Regions from separate parts of the Noviherbaspirillum agri genome, predicted to be linked through region 3. Evidence: predicted binding sites of a transcription regulator. Region 3 holds the regulator's gene; each other region holds the start of a gene.
What was found. The regulator FNR, encoded in region 3, switches genes on or off when oxygen is low (the NO sensors DNR and NnrR bind a similar motif). The targets are predictions, from matches to a motif close to TTGATNNNNATCAA.
Positions count from the first base shown of each region.

Region 1: the regulator FNR is predicted to act here: its motif matches at 973-986, upstream of ACYVIA_RS20975 (glycine-rich domain-containing protein).
Region 2: the regulator FNR is predicted to act here: its motif matches at 636-649, upstream of ACYVIA_RS11160 (PHA/PHB synthase family protein).
Region 4: the regulator FNR is predicted to act here: its motif matches at 1,089-1,102, upstream of ACYVIA_RS11085 (OmpW/AlkL family protein).

Region 1 covers NZ_BAAGWA010000020.1:25,192-27,394, forward strand. The annotation lists gene ACYVIA_RS20970 (sensor histidine kinase) at 1-863, opposite strand, end outside; gene ACYVIA_RS20975 (glycine-rich domain-containing protein) at 1,125-1,844, shown strand; gene ACYVIA_RS20980 (glycerate kinase type-2 family protein) at 2,026-2,203, shown strand, end outside.
Region 2 covers NZ_BAAGWA010000005.1:128,216-130,418, reverse strand. The annotation lists gene ACYVIA_RS11165 (sensor domain-containing protein) at 1-423, opposite strand, end outside; gene ACYVIA_RS11160 (PHA/PHB synthase family protein) at 785-2,203, shown strand, end outside.
Region 3 covers NZ_BAAGWA010000011.1:114,422-116,624, forward strand. The annotation lists gene ACYVIA_RS17265 (hypothetical protein) at 1-164, shown strand, start outside; gene fnr (fumarate/nitrate reduction transcriptional regulator Fnr) at 670-1,425, shown strand; gene ACYVIA_RS17275 (hypothetical protein) at 1,599-1,838, opposite strand; gene ACYVIA_RS17280 (FixH family protein) at 2,060-2,203, opposite strand, start outside.
Region 4 covers NZ_BAAGWA010000005.1:107,335-109,537, reverse strand. The annotation lists gene rarD (EamA family transporter RarD) at 1-382, shown strand, start outside; gene ACYVIA_RS11085 (OmpW/AlkL family protein) at 432-1,037, opposite strand; gene ettA (energy-dependent translational throttle protein EttA) at 1,260-2,203, shown strand, end outside.

The sequences.
Region 1 (2,203 bases), on a different contig from region 3:
GGCGACTCTTGTTCGTCAGAAGGCCTGCTGTCGAACAGCAGGCGTTCCGGGTCCATCGTGCCGGTCGTCAATTCCTGGTCGCTGCGGCCCGTATCGTAGAGCTTGACGCGCATGTAACTCAGGATGTTCTTGTCGACCGCACCAAGCATGAGCTTGCTCACGTCAAAACCGGCGCCGACCGAGCCGTAATAGGCGGCGCGCCGCTCGGCGACCGACTCGAGCGGCATCCCGCGGCGGTAGAGCGGCATGCGCATCGCAAGGCCCACATGCCTGTTCGGACCTGCAATGCGGATCAGCCGGCCGGAAGAGGTCAATTGCCCGCTGTCGCGCGATACGGCCAATGCCTTTTCGACAGACCGGTTCGACGCAATATCAAGGCCGAACGAGGCAGGGTAATCCTTCAGCGGTTCGATATAGGTCAGCACATGGTATGCCGGGCGCTCTGTCTCGGGCTTGATGGAGAAGCCGGGATAGCCGTCCTTGTCGAGGCTGGTGTCGGATCGCACGGCAGCTTCAAACTTGGCTTTTTGATTTGCCGGGACGTGCTCCGCGAAGTTCAGGTTGGTGATGCCGGGGAAGCTGCGCTCCAGGTTCAGTTCCGTCACATAGGCACGGAATTGCTCGCGCGTCACCTTGTCGCTGGTGGCGAACAAGGCATTCACACCGCGCAGCACATCGATGTACGAACGCATCCTGTTCTGCACCGCAAGTTGCGCGTTCTCTGCGTGGTACTCAAACTGTGCGCGGCTCTTGCCCTCGATCATTTGCATGACAAGCAGGTGCAGCACGAGCGAAATCACCAGCCCCAGCCACCAGGTGATGGATGTGAACAGCGCTTTGACAAATCGGCGGGAAATTCGCATCGGGCGTTGCGGGCCTAAGCGCCCCTGTGGGAGTGAAAGGAGGCGATTCAAAGAATCGTTGCCATTGTTTCAGGGTTCTATTTCACCTCTTGAGTAGCCGACAGGAAAATTGAGGCACGTCAATTATGTTACAAATTTGCAAGAATCAGCGCGTGCTAGAGTAAATTCGACGACAGGGTGGCATGGCTGCAACATGTCGGTGAGCAACGGCCATCTGTCGCATCTTCCGTAGCATTCACCCTCAAGGAAAGGTGGCAGACGATGAACCGAAATTCCCATCACAAAACGTCGGACCAGATGGTCGAAGCAATCTTTGCACTGGATCTTGACCCGATCAAAGTCAAGCTGATGGACAAGCGCGAAGGCCTGGGCTGGGGGCGTGAAGAGGCCGACCGGCACGAGCTGGAATATCGCCGCTTCCTGGCACTGATCGCCAGGTTCCCCGATGAAGTCGTCGCGCCGACCACGCATGTAGACAAGTTCTGGCATGCGCATATCCTCGACACCATGAAGTACGCCGAGGATTGTGAAGCGGTTTTCGGCTATTTCCTGCACCACTTTCCGTACTTTGGCATGCGTGACGCGGAGGACGCTGCCAACCTTGCTCGGGCTGCCGAGACCATGCGGCGCCTGTATCAGCAGGAGTTCGGCCGGCAAGATGCGCAGACGACCGCTTACTGCGGTGTCGTGGCGGGAAAGCCTGCGACGCCAGGGCAATCGACCGCCTACTGCGGGGTAGTCGCTGCCAAGTTTGAAGAAGTGAGCGCTTATTGCGGCGCCACAAGCACGGGCTACTGTGGTGTCGCGGCTGGCAATCAGGCGATGCAAAAAGAGCAGGCGTATTGCGGCGTTGTCGCCGGCAAGTCGGCAGAACAAGATGGGCAGACCGCCTATTGTGGCGTCTCCAATACCAGTTACTGTGGCGTCATTGCAGGAAAAGGGCGGCCGAAGCTGCAGGATGCGGAACACTGTGCCGCTTGAACGGCAGTAAACACCCCACGTGATGCAGGAAGGAGACCCGCCACCGGAGAGGTTGCGGGTCTTTTCATATCCGCTCTGGGAGGGCGTCTGAGGCTAGCACAGAATGCAGGCACAGGATGCGGGCACGTAGAATAGGCCGCACTACAATCCTGTGTTTCAGTCCGTTGAGAAAGCCCTCACCATGCCGGTAACCGATCCTCGCCAGCTGCTGCTCGACATGTACAACAGTGCCGTTGACGCAGTCAGCGCAGACAAATGCCTGCCACCCTTCTTGCCCGAACCTCCTTCCGGCGGACGCACGCTTGTCATTGGCGCAGGCAAGGGAGCGGCGGCGATGGCAAGAGCGGTCGAGTCGCACT
Region 2 (2,203 bases), on a different contig from region 3:
GCATTGGCGCTGCAGCGACTCTTCCAGCGCACGGGACTGGGACAGGTCGCGCACCAGTGCAAAGAATGTGGCGCCCCCCGGACCCATGATCGGCGTCACCGTGAGCTCGACCGGAATCTCCTCGCCGTCCTTGCGCCGCGCCGTGACTTCCACCCGGCGGTTGATGAACTCGCCTTCGCCGGTCTTGCGGTAGTGATTGAGCCCGCTTGTGTGCGCCTCGCGGTAGCGACGGGGAATGATCGTATCAGTTAGCGGCTTGCCGAGCACTTCCGCCTTCTTCCAGCCGAACATGGTTTCCGCGTGCACGCTCCATTCGAGAATCCTGCTTTGGTCATCGATGGCGATGAAGGCGTCAAGCACGTTGTCGATGATCAACCGATACAGATGCTCGGCCTGACTTGCCTCTTGGAATGGAATATTCATGGACGTTTACTGGCACAGCGGAAATGCCGCATTTACATCAGACATGCCGAGGCAGGCTGGGTTTCTTGTCATGGAGAAGAAATGCAGCATGGATGACTCTCATCGGCGATATCGGTGATTTTCCCGTCCCAAGAAACCGCCTCATGCGGCAGCGGCGCCATCAAGCGTTGATGGCAGGAACTGTCCGGACGGCGTCGTCACGCCTGCCGCTCTTGACTCAGGTCAATCGGAATCGTCAGGCCGCCCCCCGGCATGGAAAATCGCGCGTGTTTTCAAGCCAAAAAAGGCAGGAACGGGCGCACAATAAGTTGTTCATTCCGGACGCCGGGAGAGTCGCAACGTCGCACTTTGGGAGGATGCAATGGACAGACCGCAAACGAACCTGCAGGCAGTGGCAGGCATACCGGACAAGAAAGGGGTGACCCCGCCTTCCGTGCCGTGGGTGGTGACGGACGTCGAACCGCCAGCCGTGCTGGACCGCTCCATCCATGCCGCGCTGGGCAAGGTGACGGGCAGCATCTCGCCGGCGAGCCTCGCGATGGCCTATACGGACTGGGCGCTGCACCTGGCGGTGTCACCGGGAAAATGGCGCCGGCTGCAGGAGAAGGCCTTGCGCAAGGCAGCACGCTTTGCCATTTATGCTGCGCACGTGATGGCGGACCGCAAGTGCGATCCCTGCATCGAACCACTGCCGCAAGACCGGCGCTTTCGCAGCAAGGGCTGGCAGAACTGGCCCTTCAATTTGATCCACCAGGCGTTCCTGCTCAACCAGCAATGGTGGTACAACTTCACCACCGGCATCGGCGGCGTGTCGCCGCATCACGAGCAGGTCGTGTCGTTCGTCGCACGCCAGTTGCTCGACATGATGTCCCCAGTCAACTTTGTCGCGACTAATCCCGATGTGCTCGACGCCACCGTGCGCGAAGGCGGCATGAACCTGGTGCGCGGCGCGATGAACTTCGTCGAGGATCTCGAGCGCCACGCCGGCGGCAAGCCACCGACCGGTACCGAGAATTTCATCCCGGGCCAACAGGTTGCCGTCACGCCCGGGAAAGTCGTCTACCGCAACCGGCTGATCGAACTGATCCAGTACGCACCGGCGACGAAGGACGTGCACTCGGAGCCGATGCTGATCGTGCCGGCATGGATCATGAAGTACTACATCCTCGACCTGTCGCCGCACAATTCGCTGGTGCGCTACCTGGTCGAGCGCGGCCACACGGTATTCATGATCTCCTGGCACAACCCGGCGCCGAAGGACCGCGACCTCGACATGGAGGACTATCTGCGACTGGGCGTGCTGGAAGCGCTCAATGCGATCGCCGCAATCGTCCCCGACAGCAAGGTCAATGCCGTCGGCTACTGCCTCGGCGGCACGTTGCTGTCGATGGCGGCCGCCTATCTGGCGCAGATCCGCGACGAGCGTCTCAATTCGATGACGCTGCTGGCGGCGCAAACCGACTTCACCGAGGCGGGCGAGCTGACGCTGTTCATCGACGACAGCCAGCTCAACTACCTGGAAGACATCATGTGGGACCAGGGCTACCTGGACAACAGCCAGATGGCCGGCGCCTTCCAGCTGCTGCGCTCGCACGACCTGATCTGGTCGCTGATCGTGCAGCAGTACCTGCTCGGCGGGCGCCAGGCGATGACCGACCTGATGGCGTGGAACGCCGATGCGACGCGCATGCCGTATCTCATGCATAGTGAGTACCTGCACCGGCTGTTCCTCAAGAATGACCTGTTCGCCGGCCGCTACAAGATCAGTGGCCGCACGATT
Region 3 (2,203 bases):
TCTGGGCCACGAATATTTCTCTGCCCGCCATGTCCCTCGCGCTCACCTTCGTCCTGCTCGGATCGCGTCAGCTCATCCCCCTCCTTGCCGTCGCCGAGATCCTTGCAGCGCTTGGCATCCTTGCCTTTGCCGCGAATATCTTCATCAATTTGAGAAAAGACTGATTCGAGCCCGATTACCGATCCGGCATGGATTTGCCGCACGCTGGCTTCCCTCTCCCGCTTGTGGGAGGGGGCCGGGGAAAGGGCACAGTTCAACAAGGCACAGCCGAATCAATAAGAGCCCTGCTTGATACGAGGTTGGCGGCTACAAGCGTCAACCTCGAAATTGAGACCAACTCCATTCCCAAATCCGGGAATCCGCAATGCGTTGCAGCTGCTGCCATACGCTGCCACGTTGTGTTGTCACGCTGCCAAACTCAATGGCCTTCGGTCCTGCGCGAGCCGAATACGCCTTAAAATAGCGGTCGATCGTTCGTCAGCACTACTGACAGCACCCCGCAATCAATCCTCGCTTCACAATCCCTGATTTCAAAATACGTGCTTGGTACGGGATTTGCATCACTATTCTTGATTTCGCTCAATTAATGAGTCGAATGGCCACTGTGGCTTTGATGTGAACTGGACAACGAGCACAACTATGATTCTGCATCGCATGAACTTCTCTGACATGACCCAGACGGTTCCGTCTACCTCGTCCGCAGGCAACGTGCAGGACTTGCGCACTCGCTGCTCCGCTTGCAGCATGCATCAGCTTTGCCTGCCGATGGGACTCGGTGCCTCTGACATGGACAAGCTCGACCAGATCATCGGCCGCCGCCGCAAGGTGCCGAAAGATACGCACCTGTACCGCGTGGGCGACCCGTTCACCAATCTGTATGCAATCCGGCTCGGGCATTTCAAGACGCATCAGATCAATCCAAGCGGCGACCAGCAAATCACCGGTTTCCAGATGGCGGGAGAACTGCTCGGCATGGACGCCATCAGCACCGACCGCCATCATTGCAACGCCATTGCGCTCGAAGATAGCGAAGTGTGCGAAATCCCGTTCGCTCGCCTGGAAGCCCTCTTCGCCGAGATGCCGACCTTGCTGCATCATTTCCATCGCATGATGAGCCAGGAAATCACACGCGAACAAAGCGTTATGCTCCTGCTGGGAAATATGCGTGCGGAACAACGTTTTGCCGCCTTCCTCTCCAACCTATCGTCACGCTATTCCGTCCGCGGGTATTCGTCGACGACCTTCCAGCTGCGCATGACGCGCGAGGAAATCGGCAACTACCTCGGCCTGACGATTGAAAGCATCAGCCGCCTCCTGTCCAAGTTCAAGAAGCAAGGCTGGATCAAAGTCAATAACCGCGAACTGGAACTGCTCGATACGGCAACCCTGAAAGCAGTTGCTGCCGGCACCCGTACCTGCAGCTGAGCACCGGATCCCGCCGAAGGACTCGCTCCCCCTGACCTTCGCTCACAGCTGGTCAGGCGGAACGCGCTGTGTCAGATTTTCGAAAAACTGCCGCATCAAGCGGCAGTCCACTCCCCGGCAGGGTTTGCCTGCACAGGGGCGGAACCATTAACCGAATTTCCGATGCAATAGAGTTAGAGTGGAGTGTTCCGCTCGTTCGGTGTACCGATCAGGTAACACGTCAACATACTGGCCAGGGAACAGAATAGCCAGAAGATAAAGAAGCCGATGGTATACGCTGCCATCGGAGTCAAATCGATATCACTGCCCACAAGCGACAGGTCGTTCGGATCAAAGAGGGAAAAGAAGAAACCTTCTGCGACTATTGCCACCAGGAACGACGGCCACAAGACGACCATCAACAGTCGCGTCATCACACTACCCTCCTTTCAACTTGAAACGGATGTATTTAGCAAAAGTACATCATAAACGTTCAATCAGACAACATTTGCACACGCATAACTTCTCGATACTGGGAATTATGTTCGAGATTCCGGGAATGCGCAGAGAGGGTTGATTTTCTGTCGTGAACGAGAAGGACAGAGAGGAAGGAAACGAACGTCGTGGCGAGACCATTGCTCTCGCCACGCGTTAATCAATGTGGAACGGTAATCGGGTGGAGCGTGATCTGGGGTTCCTGCGGCCAGGCCCAGACACCATTGAGCCGCCAGTCCCGATGCTCCCCTTCGATCAGGATCTGCCAACGAGCCATATCCAGCATAGGAAGCGCAACCGAAAA
Region 4 (2,203 bases), on a different contig from region 3:
GGAGGGCCTCTCGCTGGAGACGCTGCTGCTGTTTCCGCTGGCAGCAGGCTACCTTTTCCTGCTGGCGCGCTCGGGACACAACGGCTTCCTGTCCGCGTCGACGGGAACGCAATGGCTGCTCGCCGCGTCCGGCCCGATCACGGCGATTCCGCTTCTGCTGTTTGCCTCCGGCGCACGCCGCATCCCGCTTTCGCTGCTCGGTCTGCTTCAGTACATCGGCCCGACGCTGCAGCTGCTGCTGGGCGTCTGGCTCTATCACGAACCCTTCGCCGGGGCACGCGTCGCCGGTTTTGCGCTGATCTGGGGCGCGCTGGCGGTGTACTCGCTGGAGAGCGTCTGGCAAACATGGCGAGCGCGCCAGGATTTGCGCAAGCGCGCATGAAAAAAAGCCGGTCGATGACCGGCTTTTTCGTTGGTGCGCTGACGCTTGATTAGAAGCGGTAGCCGATACCTACACCGATCAGCAGAGGATCGACCTTGACTTCGCTGACCTTGGTTGAGCCAGCCTTGACGTCGGCGCGAATCTGTACCTTCTTCACGTCGAGGTTGATCGACCAGTTCTTGTCGAGCTTGAAATCGACGCCCGCTTGTAACGCATAGCCGAAGCTGTCGTTTTCAAGCCTCAATCCACCATTGAGCTTTTCATCGGAGATGCGGGTGTAGTTAACACCTGCACCGACGTACGGGCTGATCTTGGCTTCCGGCGTGAAGTGGTATTGCAGGCTCAAGGTCGGCGGCAAGTGCTTGAAAGTGCCGATCTTAGTACCTGCTGCATAAACTTTGTGCTTCTGCGGATAGGTCAAGATCAATTCAGCAGCAATATTCGGAGTAATAAAGTACGAAATATCAATTTCCGGAATGGTTTTGTTGCTGATGGTAATTGCGTCTTTCGGTACACCTGCACCCTCGTCCGATGATTTATTCGCCGTATCAATATGTACAGCACGTGCACGAACCAGCAATGGGCCTTGTGCCATTGCTTCGGTTGCAACAAAGCCGAGGGCGGCGAGGGCCAAAAAGACTGCAGATTTTTTCATTTTCTTTCCCTTTTGAAGATTTGCCAGTGTGTAAAACTGCAAATCAGTCTATTGATTTGCATCAATTACATGGTTGATCTGAATCAAAGTAGCCCTACATTCTGTAGGTTTTTGGTTTTCAGTAATTTGTGAAACCCCGGGCTGCGCTGTGCACCCCGCTCTGGCACGCCATCAGGTATCCTTGCACTCTTCCCTTATCTCCGTTTCATCACCGGTATTTCTATGGCTCAATACGTCTACACCATGAACCGCGTGGGCAAGATCGTCCCGCCCAAGCGCCAGATCCTCAAAGACATCTCGCTGTCCTTTTTCCCCGGCGCCAAGATCGGCGTGCTGGGCTTGAACGGCTCCGGCAAGTCGACACTCTTGAAGATCATGGCCGGCATCGACAAGGACATCGAGGGTGAAGCGGTGCCGATGCCGGGCCTGAACATTGGCTACCTGCCGCAGGAGCCGCAGCTTGATCCGGAGATGACCGTGCGCCAGGCAGTTGAATCCGGCCTAGGCGAAGTCGCCGAAGCGCAGACCAAGCTCGATGCGGTGTACGCCGCCTATGCGGAACCGGATGCCGACTTCGACGCGCTCGCAGCCGAACAGGCCCGTCTGGAAGCGATTATTGCGACTTCCGGCGGCGGCAATCTCGACCAGCAACTGGAGATCGCGGCCGATGCGCTGCGCCTGCCGCCGTGGGATGCCAAGATCGGCGTGCTGTCCGGCGGTGAAAAGCGCCGCGTTGCGCTGTGCAAGCTCCTGCTGTCCAAGCCCGACATGCTGCTGCTGGACGAGCCGACCAACCACCTCGATGCCGAATCGGTGGAATGGCTGGAGCAGTTCCTGCAGCGCTTCCCCGGCACTGTCGTTGGCATTACCCACGACCGCTACTTCCTCGACAATGCAGCGGAATGGATTCTCGAACTCGACCGCGGCCACGGCATTCCGTGGAAGGGCAATTACAGCTCCTGGCTGGAACAGAAGGAAGCGCGCCTGAAGCAGGAAGAAGCGACCGAATCTGCGCGCCAGAAAACGATCCAGAAAGAACTGGAGTGGGTACGCCAGAATCCGAAGGGACGCCAGGCCAAGAGCAAGGCGCGCCTTGCCCGTTTCAATGAGCTGTCGGAATACGATTATCAGAAGCGCAACGAGACCCAGGAGATCTTCATCCCTGT